2 regions of the Mucilaginibacter sp. 14171R-50 genome follow, and region 2 is predicted to be linked to the other one. Evidence: riboswitches for the same ligand, from Rfam matches in the RefSeq annotation. Region 2 holds a riboswitch; the other holds the start of a gene.

Region 1 (3,354 bases), 660 kb from region 2:
TGTTTTATCCAGCGGGTAGCTTCAATAAAATCTACTGCATAGTTGTTATGCTCTTCAAGCCCGGTGGCTACGGTCAGGATGTTGGGATCGAAGATGATATCCTGCGGAGGGAAACCTACTTCATCAACCAGTATGCGATAACTGCGTTCGCAGATCTCTTTACGGCGTTCCAATGAATCGGCCTGGCCGGTTTCATCAAAGGCCATTACTACTGTTGCAGCACCATAGCTTAATATTTTGCGGGCGTATTCTTTAAATTTTTCCTCGCCTTCTTTTAACGAGATGGAGTTGACGATACCCTTGCCCTGTAAGCATTTTAATCCAGCCTCAATAACCGTCCATTTGGAGGAATCGATCATGATAGGCAGCCTGGCAATATCCGGTTCGCTGGCAACCAGGTTCAGGAATTTTACCATCACCGCTTCCGAGTCGATCATCCCCTCGTCCATGTTGATATCGATCACCTGCGCGCCGCCTTCTACCTGTTGCAACGCTACGCTCAGGGCTGCCTCGTAATCTTCGGCCAGGATAAGCTTCGAAAACTTAGGCGACCCGGTGATATTGGTACGCTCACCAATGTTCACAAAGTTGGTTTCGGGCGTAAGCGTTACGGCTTCCAGTCCGCTTAGGCGCAGGTAGGGCTTAATTTCGGGTATCTGCCTTGGTGAGTATTTAGCGGCCTTATCGGCAATACACTTAATATGCTCGGGCGTGGTGCCACAGCAACCGCCAACAATATTTACCAGGCCTGCCTTCATAAAATCATCAACCTGGTGAGCGGTTTCGTGCGGGGTCTCATCGTAAGCGCCAAATTCGTTTGGCAGCCCCGCATTGGGATAGGCCGAGATGAACACACCTGCCTTTTCAGACAGTTCCTCTAAGTGGGGCCTCATTTCGCGGGCGCCCAAAGCACAGTTTAACCCTACTGATAGGAGGTGCGCGTGACTGATAGAGTTCCAGAACGCCTCTACCGTTTGGCCCGACAAGGTACGGCCGGAGGCGTCGGTAATGGTACCCGATATCATAACGCCGCCAGTTTCCCTAAAGGCGGGGTAATCTTTACCGGCTGCCCGGCATTCGTTTTTATACCTGTCGATAGCGAACAAAGCCGCTTTGGCGTTCAGGGTATCAAATATAGTTTCAACCAATAACAGGTCCGAGCCGCCATCAACCAGGCCGCGTACCTGCGTATAATAGGCCTCGGCAAGGTCGTCAAAGGTAACGGCGCGGTAACCCGGATCGTTCACATCGGGCGACAGCGATGCGGTACGGTTTGTGGGACCTACGGCTCCGGCTACAAAGCGCGGTTTTGAAGGGTCGCGCTTCGTATATTCGTCAGCTACTTCACGCGCAATGCGGGCACCCTCGTAACTCAATTCATAATCAAGCTCCTCCAGGTGATAATCGGCCAGGGATATGCGTTGTGTGCTAAAAGTATTTGTCTCGATGATATCCGCACCGGCATCTAAATATTCGGCATGGATAGCCCTGATAACATCCGGGCGGGTGATATTCAACAGGTCGTTATTTCCCTTAAGGTCGGATGCATGGTCGCGGAAACGCTCCCCGCGAAAATCCTGCTCGGTGAGCTCGTACCGCTGTATCATGGTACCCATAGCTCCGTCAATAACCAATATACGCTTCTGTAGTTCTTTTCTAATGTCCATTTGTTGAGATGTGAGACAGGAGATATGAGATGTGAGATAGGAAACTAATTTCCATTATCTATCAAAATATTATTGCCGTGCTGAGAAGCGGAGCTTTCTCAAATCTCACATCTAATATCTCAAATCTAAGTGCAGCTTACTCGAAAAGTCGGGTGTTAAATTGACTTTCACTTATCTGTCCCCGGTTATTCTTTTAACCGGAGTAGAATGTAGCACCTTGTTAAGTAACAGGTTGCTAAGACATCGCAGGGTCTAATCCCTCCGTCTTTCTCCATAAGCGGTACAAATATGAATAATAATGTTGTAAAGTGCAAGCGTATTAATTACACCAAGGCTTTCAAAGCGGACAAACAAAAAAGCCGCCTGCTTACAGCAAACGGCTTTTCAATTTTATTTATGATATCCGATTATCTTCTGTTACCACCAAATATGCGCAATAATAACAGGAACAGGTTAACAAAATCAAGGTACAAAGTTAGCGCACCCATTATAGCTGTCTTTTTAGCTGTAGAATCGCCATACTCAATGCCTGCGCCAATACGTTTCAGTTTTTGTACATCATAAGCGGTTAAGCCCACAAATACGGCTACAAGTATATAGCTTATCAATAGGTCAAAACTGCTGCTGCGGAAAATAAATAGATTTAGTATCGTAGCAACAATACCACCTATCAGCAACATGATCAGGATAGAGCCGAATTTGGTAAGGTCCTGTTGTGTGGTGTAACCGCCAATAGCCATTACGCCAAAAACAATAGCAGCAGTTATAAATGCTGTTGAAATTGTGCCGAATGAGTATATGTAAAAAATATAACTAAGGCTTATACCCATTATAGCCGAAAAAGCCAGGAACATTAAAATAGTGGCAAAAACACTTAGTTTGTTAAGGCCTCGGGCCAGTATAATTACAAATATCAGTGGCGCGAACATAGTGATGGTGCCAAAGATATTATTCTGCCCTGTTTCAGTGTCGCGTAGCAAGCCCGATAGTTCGGGGATAAAAGAAAAGGCATAGGTACATACAGACGATATGCCCAGGGCAACAAACATCCAAACAAATACATTAGCAATGAACCTGCGGGATGCTTCAGGGTTTTCTACGTAACTTACGTTATCGTAAACGTATTCAAAATTATCGGTTTTGGTTTCCATGTATTTCAGAAATTATTTGTACGAATATAATAAAAACGATGTAATGATTGAAAAAGTTGTAGCGGTTAAAAAGGTTACAATTGGCTGTGAATTCTAAGTTAATCTTTTAGTTAACTGCTCCTCTACTTTTTTAAACATTTGCAGTGGCTTCAATGCCCTCCAGTGAAGGTCATCAAGCTGACCGCCAAAATTGATGTAATAATCAATGTTGCTGTGTTTAAACTCGGATATCACATGGTCGCGGAAGTTTATGCCAGCTATCCAGCCATCTTCAACCTCCTGGAACCACTCTTCGTAATAGCTGTCGTCAGAGAAGTGAAAGTTAAGCACATTCTCGCCTATCAGTATAAATTTGTTTATGCCCTGGTCAACCATCAGGTCAAAAAGTTCGCGTTTCATCAGCATAATATCATTGTTAATGGCGTCGTTCCATTCGCCAATAAACTCGATGATGCTGTAACCCCGATCGTAATCAACAAACAATACCTTCAGGTACAACGTATTCGACCCAAAAGAATCCCACTGCGGGTGCAGCA
Region 2 (3,354 bases):
TCCATGGCATTTTTTTAAGGCGCACCTTGCCTATCATTTGCGTCCACATGTGAACGGTGGCAAGGGTATCTTTCAGGTAATGATAATCGAGCTTTGGCCAGGTGTTGGTGGTAGTATTCATACGTAAATATACAATTCAAGAAGTATAATATGTGTAATATTCTACTATTTAAATTAGCATTACTATATTTAACGACTATAAACTAACATCATGAAACTCACCTTTACGATCGCTTTAATTATTCTTGGCTTATTTGCCAAAGCGCAAAATGTTACATCAAATATTCTTATTCAAAAAATCAGGGCTAAAGCTCAAAATTATCTTAATTCTAATTCCCATTACCCTAAAAATCGGGCTGCTACAAATTGGAGTGAGGTATCTGCAGAGCATCCCCGCATTAATAAAAAAATTTTAGAAAGAACCACTTATCCGGAAATAAATGTAAAAATTGACAGCCTTTTAGCTATTGATAAATCATATCCCGGTTACCCTAACACAACAACTATTTATAAAGTGATTCATATTGTACAGGCAAAAGGCTCTACTGTATTTAAATGTTATTCGTTCCAATTTGATAACAACCTAAATATTTTACAGGTTGATGAAGGTTCTCCTCAAGAATTAATTGAGCAAAATCAAAAGCTTATGAAACAGGTAGATTTGGCTAAGAGATTGATAACAGAAATTTCTGACATGAAATTAGCCATTTTAAAGGCTAATTAAAATGCCTTGCAATAACCAAAAAAGGCGATGGACTCCTCAGCCCACCGCCCCGTCATTATAGTCAGTCAGTATAGTTTCAGACGTCGCGGGTAGATTCGAACTACCGTTAAATGGTTTTGCAGACCAACACCTATCCTCTCGGCCACGCGACTTTATCTTTCAGCCCGATTATTTATTAGGCTGCGGCGTTGTACGCAAATACGGTTTTACCTCTTTAAAACCTTTAGGGAATTTAGCCGGGATATCTTCTGTTTTGATTGATGGCAGCACCACTACATCTTCGCCATCTTTCCAATCCGCAGGGGTTGCTACGCTATGATAGGCGGTTAACTGCAGACTGTCTATCACTCTTAATATCTCCTGGAAATTACGACCGGTTGAGGCAGGGTAGCTGATGATCAGTTTTATCTTTTTATCCGGGCCTATCACAAACAGCGAGCGTACGGTAGCTGTTAGCGAGGCATTGGGGTGTATCATATCATAAGCCTGCGATATCTCGCGGTTCTCATCGCCAATAATAGGGAAGTTAACCTCAACATGCTGCGTTTCGTTGATATCCTTTATCCAACCTTTGTGCGATTCTACATTATCGGTGCTTAAGGCTACTACTTTTACATTACGCTTCGCAAACTCATCTTTAAGGGCAGCTGTTTTACCAAGTTCGGTGGTGCAAACGGGGGTATAGTCGGCCGGGTGCGAGAAAAGCACTCCCCAGCTATCGCCCAGGTATTCGTAAAAATCAATTTCGCCTTGTGATGTTTGTGCTTTAAAATTTGGGGCGTCGTCGCCAATTCGTAAACTCATGGTTTTTTTGTTTTAAGTTGATATTAATACGTAGCATAGCTATGTTTAAAAGTAGCAAAAAACTTATACAAGAAATTTAAAGGGATGCCGGCAGATGCAAGAGCATGTTTTGGATGCAAAACACGTTGGTCTTTTAAATCAGCTTATCTATCTTCGACGCTATGTGGCGAAGCAGGAATTAGCACCTTATACAAGCTAAAAGCTGTACAGGTTGCTAAGACATCATAGGGCCTTTTCCCTCTGTCTTTCTGGATAAGTATATATTTAAAGAACGATTACATCACAAAAGTAATTATAAATTCTATAATTCCTATAGACTTTATAATTTATTTTTACCCTCGGTTTTAAACATCTGAATTTCAGCAAGAAATTTTTAATTTATTCCGGCTTTTTCTGTTGCTACCCAGTAATGCGGGTCTTCCATAATATTTACATCAATAACATCAGCGGCATTTTTTAGCAGAGCGATGCAATCTTTACTCAGATGCTTTAAACGGAGTTTTTTGCCTGCCTTATGATATCGCTCTGTTAATTTGTTAAGGGCTTGAATACCCGACATATCGGCAACGCGACTGTCTTTAAAGTCTATAATCACTTCGTCAGGATCGCCGGAGATGTCAAACTTTTCAGAAAACGCCGTTGCCGATCCAAAAAATAACGGGCCGTAAATTTCGTAATGTTTGGCGCCATTACCGTCTATATATTTACGGGCGCGGATGCGTTTTGCACTTTCCCAGGCAAACACCAAGGCCGATATAATAACGCCTATCAACACAGCCAATGCAAGGTTGTGCAGCAGTATGGTTACAACAGCAACCAATATCCCCACAAATACATCTTGTTTAGGCATTTTATTAAATATCCTAAAGCTTATCCATTCAAAAGTGCCAAAGGCCACCATGATCATCACACCGGTAAGGGCAGCCATTGGCAACCTGCCTATCACAGGCGCTCCAAAAAGTATGATCAATAAAATAGTAAGCGATGCTATAATACCCGATAACCGGGCCCTTGCCCCCGCCGACAGGTTTACCAAAGTTTGCGCTATCATGGGGCAGCCGCCCATCCCAAAAAAGAAACCATTTAAAATATTGGCGCTACCCTGTGCTATACATTCGCGGTTGCCGTTGCCCCTTGTTGCGGTCATTTCATCAACCAGGTTTAAGGTTAATAACCCCTCTGTTAAGCCTACTGCTGCCATAATTAAAGCATAAGGGAAAATAATGTTGAGCGTGTGAAAGTTTAGCGGAATGGCTGGGATATGAAAAGGCGGAAAACCACCGCTGACAGACGCAATATCGCTTACTGTTTTTGTGGGGATACCAAAACCCAGCACCAAAACAAATACAATAATAATTGCCACCAGCGACGATGGTACCGCCTTGGTAATTTTTGGGAAAAGCACCACAATAGCTATGGTTAACGCCACAAGGCCGCCCATAATTAACAATGGAGCGCCGCTAAGCCAGGCCGGTTGCCCGTTAACCACCGTTTTAAATTGTTGTAGCTGCGCCATAAAAATGATTACCGCCAGGCCGTTTACAAAACCATACATAACAGGTTGCGGCACCAGGCGGATAAGCTTTGCCAGTTTAAATAAACCAATGGCGATCTGGATAACGCCTGCTAATGCCACCGCGGCAAATACATATTCTATCCCGCTGGCCTTCATTAATGCTATCAGCACTACAACCGTGGCCCCTGCCCCGCCCGAAACGAGCCCCGGCCTTCCGCCGAATATAGCCGTAACGAGCCCCATTATAAAAGCAGCGTACAAACCTACCAATGGCGGGAAGCCCGCCAATATGGCGAACGACAATGATTCG

Evidence for each region. Region 2 has a riboswitch for S-adenosylmethionine ahead of GWR56_RS00770 (peroxiredoxin). Riboswitches for the same ligand answer to the same signal wherever they lie in the genome.
Region 1: another riboswitch for S-adenosylmethionine. It lies ahead of metH (methionine synthase); the one in region 2 lies ahead of GWR56_RS00770 (peroxiredoxin).

What each region holds. Positions count from the first base shown of each region.
Region 1 is NZ_CP048115.1:840,293-843,646, forward strand. Features, by position in the region: gene metH (methionine synthase) at 1-1,667, opposite strand, end outside; SAM riboswitch class I at 1,836-1,947, opposite strand; gene GWR56_RS03835 (Bax inhibitor-1/YccA family protein) at 2,075-2,818, opposite strand; gene GWR56_RS03840 (hypothetical protein) at 2,912-3,354, opposite strand, start outside.
Region 2 is NZ_CP048115.1:178,421-181,774, forward strand. Features, by position in the region: gene GWR56_RS00755 (DUF5996 family protein) at 1-121, opposite strand, end outside; gene GWR56_RS00760 (hypothetical protein) at 212-724, shown strand; tRNA gene GWR56_RS00765 (tRNA-Cys) at 805-876, opposite strand; gene GWR56_RS00770 (peroxiredoxin) at 893-1,528, opposite strand; SAM riboswitch class I at 1,669-1,787, opposite strand; gene GWR56_RS00775 (SulP family inorganic anion transporter) at 1,902-3,354, opposite strand, start outside.